3 regions of the Kosakonia cowanii JCM 10956 genome follow, and region 1 is predicted to be linked to each of the others. Evidence: predicted binding sites of a transcription regulator. Region 1 holds the regulator's gene; each other region holds the start of a gene.
The links. Region 1 encodes CRP, which controls carbon source genes, mostly activating them, when cyclic AMP is high. Its sites were predicted from a motif close to ATGTGANNNNNNTCACAT; they were not measured.

Region 1 (4,714 bases):
CGGATATTCTGACCAGCGCCAAAGCCCTCGGCGGCGGCTTCCCGGTCAGCGCCATGTTGACGACCCATGAAATCGCCAGCGTATTCCACGCCGGTTCCCACGGCTCCACTTATGGCGGAAACCCGCTGGCTTGCGCGGTGGCAGGCACTGCTTTCGATATCATCAACACCCCTGAGGTGCTGAATGGCGTCAGTGCCAAACGTCAGCACTTTGTTCAGTGTCTGCAGCAGATTAATGAGCAGTACGACCTGTTCAGCGATATTCGCGGCATGGGCCTGTTAATTGGTGCTGAACTGAAGCCGCAATACAAAGGCCGTGCGCGCGACTTCCTGCATGCGGCTGCCGCAGCGGGCGTAATGGTGCTGAATGCCGGTCCGGATGTGATGCGTTTCGCGCCGTCGCTGATTATCGAAGAGCAGGATATTAATGAAGGGATGCAGCGCTTTGCGCAGGCCGTCGCAAGCGTGGTTAACGCGTAAGGCGTCGGCGTAGCCAGATGCCGTGATGCGGGCGCTGACGCCATGCCACCGACGAGATCGTGTGCATGGTGCTCAGATGCCCGATAATGCGCTGCAGATGCTGTTCCAGCGTGCTCATTGGACCGTGGGTCAGCGTCTCCGGCGCCTCCATAACATTTACCTCGCCTGATTCCCCTGGCCCGTCATACTCCAGCCGCTGCTGACAACGTTGCAGCGCAATTTCGCACGACTCAAGATAGCGCTGCGCCAGATCCGGTGTCAGCATGGTGTGCTCCCGCGCCAGCGTCGTCATGGCGTTGATATGTTCGACAATAAACTGGCTATGCGTCACCCACAGCTTCATATCGCTCAGATAGCGGCTATTAAAGCCGGGCTCCTGCATCGCCTGGTTGAGGGAGTTGAACAGGGCGTTATGCGCCTGGTTAACCCGCATACGCTGCCAGGCTAGCGGCGTCGCTTCCGGGTTGTTGCTGAGGATCAGGCGAATCGCATCCTGATAGGCCTCCAGCGCATCGTGCGCATTCTGGCGCAGCAGGCCGCTCTGCCACTGCGGCCACAGCCACACCATCCCGCCGAAGGCAATCAGGCAGCCAATCAGCGTATCGACAAGCCGGGCGAGAATAAACTGGTCGCCATTGAGCGTCAGGATTTGCAAGGTATAGACCGCTGTAATCGTGAAACCGACCGTCGCCCAGCCGTAGCTTTTGCGGATAATCAAATAGCTACTTAGGGTGATCATCAGCATCGCTGCCAGCGTAAACCCGAGCGGCACATGAAAGTGCAGCGTCATACCCGCCACCACCAGCCCCGCCAGCGTACCGGCGGCACGGTTCACAATGCGTACGCGGGTCGCGCCATAACCGTTCTGCGTCACCACCATCACCGTCATCATGATCCAGTAAGGTTTCGGCAGATTTAATGCGCTGCCCATCAGGCTGGCGATACTGAGCATCACGCTGATGCGCGCCGCATTGCGCAGAGCGGCCGATTTCAGTGACAGATAGCTTTTTAGCGCCGGGATCAGCGGCAGGCGCTCCTGCTTATCCTCCATCAAATCGCGAATATAGAGCGGGCGCTGGGTGCGCAGCACGCGGGCGATGCGGCTAAAGTGCCAGGCGCAAAACTGCCCAACCGGATTATCAGGATGCTGACGGGCAATTTTTTCCAGCGCACCGACCTGCTTCTCCATGGTGAAGCGGGTCGGGTAGCGGTGATAGAGAATGTCATCTGCCAGCACGCGCAGACGAGCCGCGACGGTTTGCGCATTCCAGCGAATCACCTGCTCGGCATGGGTTCGCTCGACAAGCTTCTGCACCTTTTCCGGCTGATGCAGGCTGACAGAGATATGCTCCTGCAGATCCAGCGCGACCTGAAAGACGCGCAGCAGGCGCTTGTAATCGTTGTTCTGATTGGCCGCCAGCATATGCAACTGCTGGTAACACTGGCTAATCAGATCCACCGCTTTCTGCTGGCGGTCGAGCAGCGGCGGCAGCGCGGTTTCCGGATCGATGTGCTGGGTTAACAGGCTATATTTCGCTTCGCAATAGTCCGCCAGTTGTCGGTAGAGCAAGCTGAGAGATTCACGCAGCGGCTGTTCGCGCCACAGCCAGAACCAGAACCAGTTAAACAGCCCGTACCACAAGGTACCGAGGGTGTAGATCAGCAGCGGCTCCCACACCGGCATGTTCCCGGCGAGGCTGAGGGTAAAGATGGCGGCGATCAGCGAGGCCGGCAGCAGGCGACCATGCAGCGTGCTGATTTCGCCCGTTACGCCGAGCAGCAGGGTTAACACTGTCATGATCACCGGCAGGGGAAGATTTTCCGCCAGCAGAAGCTGCACCGCCAGGCTACAGCCGGCAAACAGCGAGCCGCCGATAATCAGGCGTTTGAAGAAGCGTTTATGCGGGGTATCGAGGCCCGCGATATTGCAGCAGGCGGGAACCAGCGAGAAGAGTAGACCCTGTTGCAGATGGCCGAGCAGCAGCCCAACCGCCACAGGCAGGCATAACACCAGCGTTTGTCGCAGTGCGTAGTTGATTTCGGGGTGATAAATCAGCCTGCGCCACATGGGAAAACAAAAACGGCGCACCGCATAAGCGATGCGCCATTTTGCAGATTAACGCGTACCGTAGACGACGATAGTTTTACCGTGGGCAGAGATCAGGTTTTGATCTTCGAGCATTTTCAGAATGCGGCCAACCGTTTCGCGGGAGCAACCGACGATCTGACCGATCTCCTGACGGGTAATTTTAATTTGCATACCGTCCGGGTGGGTCATCGCGTCCGGCTGTTTCGCCAGGTTCAGCAGAGTCTGAGCAATACGGCCGGTCACGTCGAGGAACGCCAGGTTGCCGACTTTCTCCGAGGTCACCTGCAGGCGGCGCGCCATCTGCGAGGAGAGGCGCATCAGAATATCCGGATTCACCTGGATAAGCTGACGGAATTTTTTGTAGGAGATCTCCGCCACTTCACAGGCGGTCTTGGCGCGAACCCAGGCGCTACGCTCCTGACCTTCTTCAAACAGGCCCAGTTCACCAATAAAATCGCCCTGGTTGAGGTAAGAGAGGATCATCTCTTTACCCTCTTCATCCTTGATGAGCACTGCCACTGAGCCTTTAACGATGTAATACAGCGTTTCCGCTTTTTCACCCTGGTGAATCAGCGTGCTCTTCGACGGGTACTTATGAATATGGCAATGAGACAAGAACCATTCGAGAGTCGGGTCTGTTTGCGGTTTGCCAAGCACCATGCGCGATTATCCTCTGTTATAAGCTGGCTCCAGAAACGGCGTGAATCATTCAGCTTCTGGGGTTGCAATCAAAGCTTCCCAAATCCCGGGAAGTGGACCGTCAGCGACATCTGCGGTCTCTAATGTATGATATCCCTTGCGTACATTCGTAACGTCAATGTTTCTCTGTAGCATGTAGACTGTTTTAGCATAGCTTTTGGCGCCTGTCTCCTGGTGTCTCGCTTCAGCATGACGCAGGTCGCCTTCCGTTGCGCGTTTTGTTATGTACGCGTAATCTGTGAAAAAATTTGCCATACCGGAGTGATGAACATGCAGGCACGAGTGAAATGGGTTGAAGGGTTAACGTTCCTTGGTGAGTCCGCTTCCGGCCACCAAATCCTGATGGATGGCAACTCCGGGGACAAAGCTCCCAGCCCGATGGAGATGGTCTTAATGGCCGCCGGTGGGTGCAGCGCCATCGACGTGGTGTCGATCCTGCAAAAAGGGCGTCATGACGTGACCGACTGCGAAGTGAAGCTGACCTCCGAGCGCCGGGAAGAAGCGCCGCGCTACTTTACCCATATCAACCTGCACTTCATCGTTACTGGCAAAGCACTGAAAGACGCTGCCGTCTCCCGCGCGGTCGATCTCTCGGCTGAGAAGTACTGCTCCGTGGCGCTGATGCTGGAAAAAGCGGTCAAGATTACCCACTCCTTCGAGGTGATCGAGGCCTGATTAGCCCGCCCGGCGGCGCTTTCCGCCGGGTTATTTAATCTTTTTGCCTTCCATCAGCCGCTGCACCAGCGGCGTCATAATCAGCTCCATCGCCAGCCCCATTTTGCCGCCCGGCACCACCAGCGTATCCATATGTGAGATAAACGATCCCTGCAACATTGCCAGCAGCCACGGATAATCGATCCCCTCCAGATTGCGGAAGTGAATGACCACAAAGCTCTCATCCAGAGAAGGAATGCCTTTGGCGGCGAAGGGGTTTGAGGTATCGACAGTGGGAACGCGCTGGAAGTTGAGATGGGTGCGGGAAAACTGCGGCGTGATGTAGTTGATGTAATCTTCCATTGAGCGCACCACCGAATCCATCACCGCTTCCCGGGAGTGGCCGCGCTCGCTGGTGTCGCGGATCATCTTCTGGATCCACTCCAGGTTAACGATAGGCACCACGCCCACCAGCAGATCAACGTGGCGCGCCACATCATGCTGCGGCGTCACCACTCCGCCGTGCAGCCCTTCGTAGAACAACACATCGGTTGGTTCCGGCAGTGGTTGCCAGGGGGTAAAAGTTCCTGGCACCTGATTCCACGGCACGGCTTCATCATAGGTGTGGAGATATTTGCGCGCCTGGCCCTGGCCGCTCTGGCCATACTCGCTGAAGGTCTGCTCCAGCAGGCCGAAATCGTTCGCTTCCGGGCCAAAGTAGCTGATATGCCGCCCGAGATCGCGGGCTTTGCGGATCGCCATATCCATTTCCGGACGGGTATAACGATGGAAG
Region 2 (4,714 bases), 1.7 Mb from region 1:
GGAGAGAGGAACGGGTTCAGCGTGACGCCAAACGGCACGCCATACTGCGGCTGAATACCAGATTCCGAACCGGTGCCTTTCGCATCTTTCGGCGGCTCCATCGGGTTGTTTGGACCACGCGGGATCAGCTTCGAGACAAACGGCAGCGCCATCGGGTTAGCAATCGCCACCTGACGGTTTGGATCGACGGAGATACCGCCCCACTCAAACATGCCAAGGTTACCCGGGAAGACCAGCGTACCCTGCTCAGACGGCGGGGTGAAAATGCCTTCATAACGCATCTGGTGGAACATCACACGGCACACCAGTTGGTCGAACATGGTGGCGCCCCACATATCCGCACCGCTCAGATCTCTCTTCGGACGGAAGCTCAGATCGGAGAAGGGTTGGGTTTTGGTGACGTAATCGCCTTTCGCTGCGCCCTGCGGAACCGGTTTTTCCGGTGCCGGCACAACCAGTTCGCCGTTACGACGATCCAGCACGAAGATGTTACCGGTTTTTGCCGGAGCATAAACGACCGGCACTTTCTTACCGTTCACATCGATATCCGCCAGCGTCGGCTGGGACGGCATATCCATATCCCACAGATCGTGGTGTACGGTCTGATAGCTCCACACCAGCTTACCAGTGGTCGCATTCAGCGCAACAATGGAACTGGCGTAACGCTCCTGCTCCGGCGTACGGTTACCGCCCCAGATATCTGGCGTAGTAACGCCCATCGGCAGGTAGACCATATCCAGCTTGGCGTCATAGGCGGCAGGCGCCCAGGAGTTCGGCGAGTTGATGGTGAACTTGTGCTCATCCGACGGGATTGCATTCGGATCTTTCGCGCCCGGATCGAAGGCCCACAGCAGCTTACCGGTGTTGATATCGAAACCACGAATCACACCAGACGGCTCACGGGTAGAGAAGTTATCCGTTACCGCACCGGCAATGATAATCACTTTATCGGTGACGATCGGCGGTGAAGTCGGCTCATACATCCCCGGCGTAGTAACCGGCATGTTGGTTTGCAGGTTCAGGATACCTTTGTTAGCAAAGGTGTCACACAGCTTGCCGTTATCAGCGTTAACTGCGAACAGGCGACCGTCGTTGACCGGCAGAATGATGCGGCGTGGGCAGTTAGCCACCACGTCCGGGCTGGCGTTTTCCGCCGTCGCTTCGTGGTAAGAGACACCACGGCAGGTCACGTGCTGGAAGGACGGGTCCGCATTCAGCTGCGGATCGAAGTGCCACTTCTCTTTACCGCTTGCTGCATCAAGTGCGAACAGACGCTGGTGAGCGGTGCAGAGGAACAGGGTGTCGCCCACTTTAATCGGCGTCACTTCGTTGGTGATTTCACCCGGATCGTTCGGCAGCTTCAGGTCGCCGGTGCGGAACACCCAGGCTTCCTTCAGGTTTTTCACGTTATCCGCGTTAATCTGCTTCAGCGGCGAGTAACGCTGGCCTTCCTGGTTACGGCCATAAGCCGGCCAGTCGCTATCGGCAACGTTAGAGATCGGTGCAGCAGGCGTCGAGTCAGCGCTCAGGGTGCCGTTGATCTCCTGCGGGTCATTGAAACCGGCCCAGGTCAGAATGCCGCCGCTGATCAGCAGTACCGCTAACAGGGCAGCAACCGCACCGCGGGCAGGAATAATCAGGCGACGCCAGACAAATGGCAGAATCAGCCAGATACCGAAGAAGACAAGAATATCGCTACGTGGGGTCAGCGCCCAGAAGTCGAAGCCGACTTCCCAAACGCCCCACAGCATGGTGGCAAGCAGCAGAGCCGCATAGAGCCAGAGCGCGGAACGCTTCCCCTTCCACAGCAGCCAGGTCACGCCAAGCATCACCAGGCCAGCGATGGGGTAGTACCAGGAGCCGCCGATGGAGATCAGCCAGACACCACCAATTAAAAGATACAGCCCGCAGAAGGCTGCAAAGATCGTCGTCAGCATGATCAATAGCCGCGACCGTTGCGATTTTGTTTCTGCCATAAAAGGAATACTCATCAGTTTGTTAAATTTTTGATAGCAACTAATTATAGGTGTTAACAAGTGTGATCGTCATCACAAATCGAGCTTTCTCGATGCATGCCCACCTCAATTGGTTTTGCTGGTATACTTCACGGCTTGCGTTTCAATCACCGGTTTAAGCGATTGGTGTTGAATTATTTGCTTCTAAAATCATATGGTTAGTTAATATGAAACACAAAGTTGAAGTGATGATCCCGGAAGCGGAGATCAAAGCACGCGTCGCCGAACTGGGTCGTCAAATCACTGAACGTTACAAAGATAGCGGCAGCGAGATGGTGCTGGTGGGGCTGCTGCGCGGCTCGTTTATGTTTATGGCCGATCTCTGCCGTGAAGTGCAGGTCTCCCATGAAGTCGATTTTATGACCGCTTCCAGCTACGGCAGCGGCATGTCATCGACCCGCGATGTGAAAATCCTCAAAGATCTGGATGAAGATATTCGCGGCAAAGATGTATTGATTGTTGAAGACATTATCGATTCTGGCAACACGCTGTCGAAAGTGCGCGAGATCCTGCGCCTGCGCGAGCCGAAGTCGCTGGCGATCTGCACCCTGCTGGATAAACCTTCGCGACGCGAAGTGGATGTCACCGTCGAGTATATCGGTTTCTCGATTCCGGATGAGTTTGTGGTGGGTTACGGAATTGACTACGCTCAGCGCTATCGCCATTTGCCCTATGTCGGCAAAGTGGTGATGCTGGACGAATAAAAAAATCGGGGCCCACGGCCCCGATTGTTATTTGTGATTAATGTGCTTCTGGCTGATGTTCTGCACACCTGTGCGGTAACGCTGTTCCAGCGTTTCGCGGTTGGTGGCGGTCACATCCAGATCGCGCAGCAGGCCGTCATGGATGCCGTAAGCCCAGCCGTGAATCGTCACGTTCTGGCCGCGTTTCCAGGCGGATTGCATAATCGTTGAGTGGCCAAGGTTATAAACCTGCTCCATGACGTTCAATTCGCACAGCGTATCGAGACGACGTTCTGGCGGCATTTCGCCGAGCAGCGAGCTATGTTTAAACCAGATGTCGCGAATGTGCAGCAGCCAGTTGTTGATAAGACCCAGTTCCGGGTTTTCAACCGCTGCCTGAACGCCGCCGCAGCCGTAGTGGCCGCAGATGATGATGTGTTCAACTTCCAGCACATCAACCGCGTATTGCACAACGGAGAGGCAGTTTAAGTCGGTATGGATGACCAGGTTGGCCACGTTACGGTGAACAAACAGCTCGCCGGGTTCAAGGCCAGTCAGGCGCTCAGCCGGAACGCGTGAGTCTGAACAGCCAATCCACAGAAAGCGCGGCTTTTGTGCCTGCGCCAGCGTTTCAAAAAATCCTGGATCTTCCTCGACCAGCATTTTTGACCATAGTGCGTTGTTGCTGATGAGTGTATCTATGTCTTTCATAGCGCTTTGCGACCTGTAAGCAAAATGAGTGCGAGGCCTAATATAGGTCAACTCTTTCTCTTTTAAAACCACACATCGAGTGTAAGAAAATAGGTAAGTGATAATTCATGACCATTGCACTGGAGCTTGAGCAGCTTAAAAAAACCTATCCGGGCGGCGTTCAGGCGCTGCGCGGAATCGATCTGCAAGTCGAGGCGGGAGACTTCTACGCCCTGCTTGGGCCGAACGGCGCGGGTAAGTCGACCACCATCGGTATTATCAGCTCGCTGGTGAATAAAACCTCTGGCCGGGTCAGCGTCTTTGGCTATGACCTGGAAAAGGATGTGGTGAACGCCAAACGCCAGCTTGGGCTGGTGCCGCAGGAGTTCAACTTCAACCCCTTTGAAACCGTACAGCAGATTGTCGTCAACCAGGCGGGCTACTATGGTGTCGATCGCAAAGATGCGTTAGTGCGCAGCGAAAAGTACCTTAACCAGCTCGATCTGTGGGGTAAACGTAACGAACGTGCGCGCATGCTCTCCGGCGGGATGAAGCGTCGTTTGATGATTGCCCGCGCACTGATGCATGAGCCAAAACTGCTGATCCTCGATGAGCCAACGGCGGGCGTCGACATCGAACTGCGCCGCTCGATGTGGGGCTTTTTGAAGGATCTGAACGACAAAGGCACCACCATTATTCTCACCACCCACTATCTGGAAGAGGCAGAGATGCTGTGCCGCAATATCGGCATCATCCAGCATGGTGAACTGGTGGAGAACACCTCGATGAAGTCGCTGCTCTCCAAGCTCAAATCGGAGACCTTTATCCTCGATCTGGCGGCGAAAAGCGCGCTGCCGAAGCTGGAAGGGTATCAATATCGGCTGGTGGATACCTCAACGCTTGAAGTTGAAGTGCTGCGCGAGCAGGGGATCAACAGCGTCTTTAGCCAGCTGAGCGCGCAGGGGATCCAGGTATTAAGTATGCGTAACAAAGCCAACCGCCTTGAAGAGCTGTTCGTTACGCTGGTGCATGACAGGAAAGGAGAGGGCGCATGATGCAGCTTTATTGGGTGGCGCTGAAGAGTATCTGGTACAAAGAGATCCAGCGTTTTATGCGTATCTGGGTGCAGACACTGGTGCCGCCGGTGATCACCATGACCCTCTACTTTATTATTTTCGGCAACCTGATCGGTTCGCGTATCGGTGAAATGCACGGCTTCACCTATATGCAGTTTATCGTTCCGGGGCTGATCATGATGGCAGTGATCACCAACGGCTATGCCAACGTCGCCTCCTCCTTCTTTAGCGCTAAGTTCCAGCGCAACAT
Region 3 (4,714 bases), 770 kb from region 1:
AGACACGAATACAGCCGTTCGCCATCGCCCACGCGTTCACTTCTTTGGTCATATAGACTTTGTAAGTGACTGGCGTGCCATCGATGTTGTTGCCCAGCGCTTTAGCAATCTTGTTCAGACGCTTCGCGTAGGTGCTCGATGCAGGCGCGATGGTGTTTTGCTTGTCCATCTCAGCACATGACTGCTCAGAAAGCGTTTTCACATCCGCGTCGCTCAGCGTCGCCGCTTTATAAGCAGACATACCGGATTTGGTCAGCGCATCCGTATCAATACCACCCATGTTCTTACAACCAGAGACAAGCGTTGCTGCTACGAGGCAGCTAAAAATCATTGTTTTTTTCATTGACAGTCCATGTATTAACTAACTGAATTGAGGGAAAGAGTCCCGCGCAAATGGTAGCACAGCGCAACGGCTTTTCACCCTCTTAACAATGGCAGGTAATTGCGCCCCGCAGAGGATGCGGGGCGGTAAGAACATCAGGCAAGCGTACTGATACGCGCTAACTGCTCGAAGTAATCAGGGAAAGTTTTCGCCGTGCATTTCGGATCGAGAATGGTGACCGCCGTATCCGACAGCGCCACCAGCGAGAAACACATCGCCATGCGGTGATCGTTATAGGTGCCAATCTCTGCAACCTGCAGCGCAGCTGGCGGCGTCACGCGAATAAAGTCTTCCCCCTCCTCCACCGTTGCGCCCACTTTGCGCAGCTCCGTCGCCATGGCGAAGAGGCGATCGGTCTCCTTCACGCGCCAGTTGTAGATATTACGCAGCGTAGTAGTACCCTTCGCGAAGAGTGCCGTAGTGGCGATGGTCATCGCCGCATCGGGAATATGGTTCATGTCCATATCGATGGCGTTCAGCTCGCCGCGCGAACAGGCAATATAATCTTCGCCCCAGACCACGGTCGCGCCCATTTTTTCCAGCACATCGGCAAAACGAATATCGCCCTGCACGCTATTACGACCAATACCGGTCACCTTGACTGTACCGCCTTTAATGGCCGCAGCCGCAAGGAAGTAGGAGGCAGACGAGGCATCGCCTTCAACCAGGTAGTGTCCCGGCGACTGATAGTGCTGCCCGCCACGCACGACAAAACGCTGGTACTGCTGGTTATCAACGTCAACGCCAAAAGTTTTCATCAGATGCAGAGTAATGTCGATATAGGGTTTCGACACCAGATCGCCTTTGATGGTGATCACCGTATCCTGCGGCGCCAGTGGCGCGGTCATCAGCAGCGCGGTTAAGAACTGGCTGGAGACGCTGCCATCAACGCTCACTTCGCCGCCGTTGAACCCGCCGCGCAGGCGCAGAGGCGGATAGTGCTCCTGCTCAAGGTAGTCGATCTTCGCCCCGCCCTGACGCAGCGCGTCAACGAGATGACCAATCGGGCGCTCTTTCATGCGCGGCTCGCCGGTCAATACCACGTCGCCGTCGCCCAGGCAGAGCGCGGCTGCCAGCGGACGCATCGCCGTACCAGCATTACCGAGGAATAACTCAACTTTTTCTGCCGCGTTCAGCGGGCCGCCCACGCCGGTCACTTCACAGCGGGTGCGATCGGCTGACAGCGTATAGTGAACCCCCAGCGTAGTCAGGGCATTAAGCATATGGCGAACATCGTCGCTGTCCAGCAGGTTGGTCAGCACGGTGGTGCCACGGGCAAATGCGGCAAGCAGCAAGGCGCGGTTTGAAACACTCTTTGAACCAGGCAGATTGATGGTGCCATCCACACGCGCGATGGGTTGTAACGTCAGGGATTCCATGAAACTTCACTCTCTACGGACAAAATAAAACCCCGCAGCCCGGCTGCGGGGATGGTCATTACTGCATTAACCGTGACGGCGTTCGAACTCAACCATAAAGTCCGTCAGCGCCTGCACGCCCGCCAGCGGCATGGCGTTATAGATGGAAGCACGCATGCCGCCCACCACACGGTGGCCTTTCAGCGCGTGCAGGCCAGCGGCAAACGACTCTTCGAGGAAGAGTTTATCGAGCGCGCTGTCAGCCAGCTGGAAAGGGACGTTCATACGTGAGCGGTTCGCCTTCGCCACATCGTTACGGTAGAAATCACTACCGTCGATCACGCCATACAGCAGATCGGCTTTTTGCTGGTTGATGCGGTCCATCGCTGCCACGCCACCCTGCTGCTTCAGCCATTTGAATACCAGGCCGGAGAGGTACCAGGCAAAGGTCGGCGGGGTGTTGAACATCGAATCGTTATCGTTAAGCACGCTGTAATCAAGAATCGACGGGCAGGACTGGTGCGCTTTACCGAGCAAATCTTCACGCACAATAACCAGCGTTAATCCCGCCGGGCCAATGTTTTTCTGCGCACCGGCGTAAATCACGCCAAAGCGGCTGACATCAAGGGGGGCAGAAAGAATGGTAGAGGAGAAATCCGCTGCCACCACCACATCGCCAAAGTCCGGCGTTTCGTCAATGGCAATGCCGTCGATCGTTTCGTTCGGGCAGTAGTGCAGATAGGCTGCGTTGTCGCTCAGCTGCCAGTCGCGCATCGGTTTAACCGCGCGCAGGCCGTCGAGGGTGGTTTTGGCATCGATAACGTTCGGCGTGCAGTACTTCTTCGCCTCTTTGACGGCGCTTGCCGCCCAGTAACCGGCATCGACATAATCCGCGGTGGTTTTATCGCCCAGCAGATTGAGCGGAACGCCAGCGAACTGGCCGCGGCCACCGCCGTGACAAAACAGCACTTTGTAGTTGGAGGGGATATTGAGCAGATCGCGAAAATCCTTTTCTGCCTCTTCCGCCACCTGGATAAACTCTTTGCCACGGTGGCTGATTTCCATCACCGACGTGCCGAGACCTTGCCAGTCGCACAACTCCTGCTGAGCCTGCTTAAGCACATCCGCCGGTAATACGGCCGGGCCAGAACTAAAATTGAAAACCTGCGTCATTTCCCCTTACCACCCTATAAAGCAAAACGTTTTTCCTGTGACATCGGTTTTATCATTCACCGCCACAGGCCGCAACGAGTAATCAGAGGCAGGGGAAAGTTGTGCGCCCCATCACATAGCAGAATGTTTTGTCAGTCGAAAGCAGATCCGATAAAAACCCTGTTATGTGACGCGAATCGCCCTGCTGGCCTTCGACCATTCCGGATTTGCGCAGCGCGGGCAGGCTTTTTTTTCACCCGCCTGCAGCGCAGAAATTTTACTGCAGCGGACGCAAACATAATCGCCCGCTTCCGGCACGGTGATAAAACGCTCGCTGCACCCCTCTGGCAGAATGCAGAGCCCGGGTTTGACCTCTTCATCAATATAGTAATAGACGCTGAGTTGGCCGTTGGTCTCCATAATCGCCAGCCGCACCTGCCCGAGCTGCTCGACGCCGTTGTTGCGCAGCTCCATAAAGAACTCGAACTCTGTCATGTTCTCTTTATGCAGCCTCTCCCACTCCAGCTCGCCCTCTTTAATAATGACGATCGGCTTGCCCTCGAGCAGATCTTCCAGCTTTTCGCTATGCGACATCAGCCACATCACCAGACGGTAGAGCAGCGCGAGGGTAATAAAGACCACCAGCACCGGCAGCATGGGGACATCATCATAGAAAGCGACGTCACCCGCCGCCGAGCCAAGGGTCAAAATAATCAACACTTCAAACAGCGACATCTGCCGTACGCCGCGTCGACCAGTGATTTTGAGGAACAGAAAAACCAGTACAAAGGTGTAGAGACTGCGCAGGGCCACTTCGCCCAGAAATTCGAGGGGAACCTTGTCGAGCGCCATGCGATGCAGGTCAAACGCTTTCATTTTTAATGCCTTAACAGTGAGTTACTCCTGATAAGCATAGCCAGAACTTTTATTTTCGCCGCACCACTAAGGACGATAGCGCCTGCCACGTAAAACCCGTATCATTGCGCGCTTTACGTACGAAAAAAGTGACCGCCATGACTCAAACATTTATCCCCGGTAAAGACGCCGCGCTGGAAGACTCCATCGCCCGCTTTCAGCAGAAACTGACCGATCTCGGTTTCAATATTGAAGAGGCCTCCTGGCTAAACCCTGTGCCAAACGTCTGGTCGGTGCATATCCGCGATAAAGAGTGCGCGCTCTGCTTTACCAATGGTAAAGGTGCCACGAAGAAAGCGGCGCTGGCCTCCGCGCTCGGCGAATATTTCGAACGTCTCTCCACCAACTACTTCTTTGCTGACTTCTGGCTTGGCGACGCCATTGCCCAGGGGCCGTTTGTCCACTATCCGAATGAGAAGTGGTTCCCGCTGCCGGAAGATGACTCGCTGCCGGAAGGCATTCTCGATGCACGTCTGCGTGCCTACTACGATCCGGAAAATGAGCTGGCCGCTGGTATGTTGATCGATCTGCAATCCGGTAATGAAGAGCGCGGGATCTGCGCCCTGCCCTTTACCCGCCAGTCGGATGAGCAGACGGTCTATATCCCGATGAATATCGTCGGCAACCTCTATGTCTCCAACGGCATGTCGGCGGGCAATACCCGTAACGAAGCGCGCGTGCAGGGGCTGTCTGAAGTTTTCGAACGTCATATTAAAAACCGCATTATCGCCGAGAGTATTAGCCTGCCGGAGATCCCGCAGGAGGTGCTGGCGCGCTATCCGGGCGTGGTCGAAGCGATTGCCAAACTGGAAGCGGAAGGTTTCCCAATCTTTGCCTATGACGGCTCGCTGGGCGGTAACTACCCGGTGATCTGCGTGGTGCTGTTCAACCCGGCGAATGGCACTTG

Region 2: hpt (hypoxanthine phosphoribosyltransferase) is a predicted target of CRP. The motif match lies at 2,037-2,054, and genes of this name have one in related genera.
Region 3: serC (3-phosphoserine/phosphohydroxythreonine transaminase) is a predicted target of CRP. The motif match lies at 3,013-3,030, and genes of this name have one in related genera.

What each region holds. Positions count from the first base shown of each region.
Region 1 covers NZ_CP019445.1:2,082,284-2,086,997, forward strand. Annotated here, with positions in the region: gene argD (bifunctional acetylornithine/succinyldiaminopimelate transaminase) at 1-479, shown strand, start outside; gene BWI95_RS09650 (YccS/YhfK family putative transporter) at 469-2,547, opposite strand; gene crp (cAMP-activated global transcriptional regulator CRP) at 2,596-3,228, opposite strand; gene BWI95_RS09660 (OsmC family protein) at 3,538-3,942, shown strand; gene BWI95_RS09665 (phosphoribulokinase) at 3,973-4,714, opposite strand, start outside.
Region 2 covers NZ_CP019445.1:350,374-355,087, reverse strand. Annotated here, with positions in the region: gene BWI95_RS01670 (glucose/quinate/shikimate family membrane-bound PQQ-dependent dehydrogenase) at 1-1,976, opposite strand, end outside; gene hpt (hypoxanthine phosphoribosyltransferase) at 2,183-2,719, shown strand; gene can (carbonate dehydratase) at 2,747-3,409, opposite strand; gene BWI95_RS01655 (ABC transporter ATP-binding protein) at 3,517-4,443, shown strand; gene BWI95_RS01650 (ABC transporter permease) at 4,440-4,714, shown strand, end outside.
Region 3 covers NZ_CP019445.1:2,848,071-2,852,784, reverse strand. Annotated here, with positions in the region: gene loiP (metalloprotease LoiP) at 1-343, opposite strand, end outside; gene aroA (3-phosphoshikimate 1-carboxyvinyltransferase) at 478-1,761, opposite strand; gene serC (3-phosphoserine/phosphohydroxythreonine transaminase) at 1,828-2,913, opposite strand; gene BWI95_RS13405 (DUF421 domain-containing protein) at 3,076-3,768, opposite strand; gene ycaO (30S ribosomal protein S12 methylthiotransferase accessory factor YcaO) at 3,906-4,714, shown strand, end outside.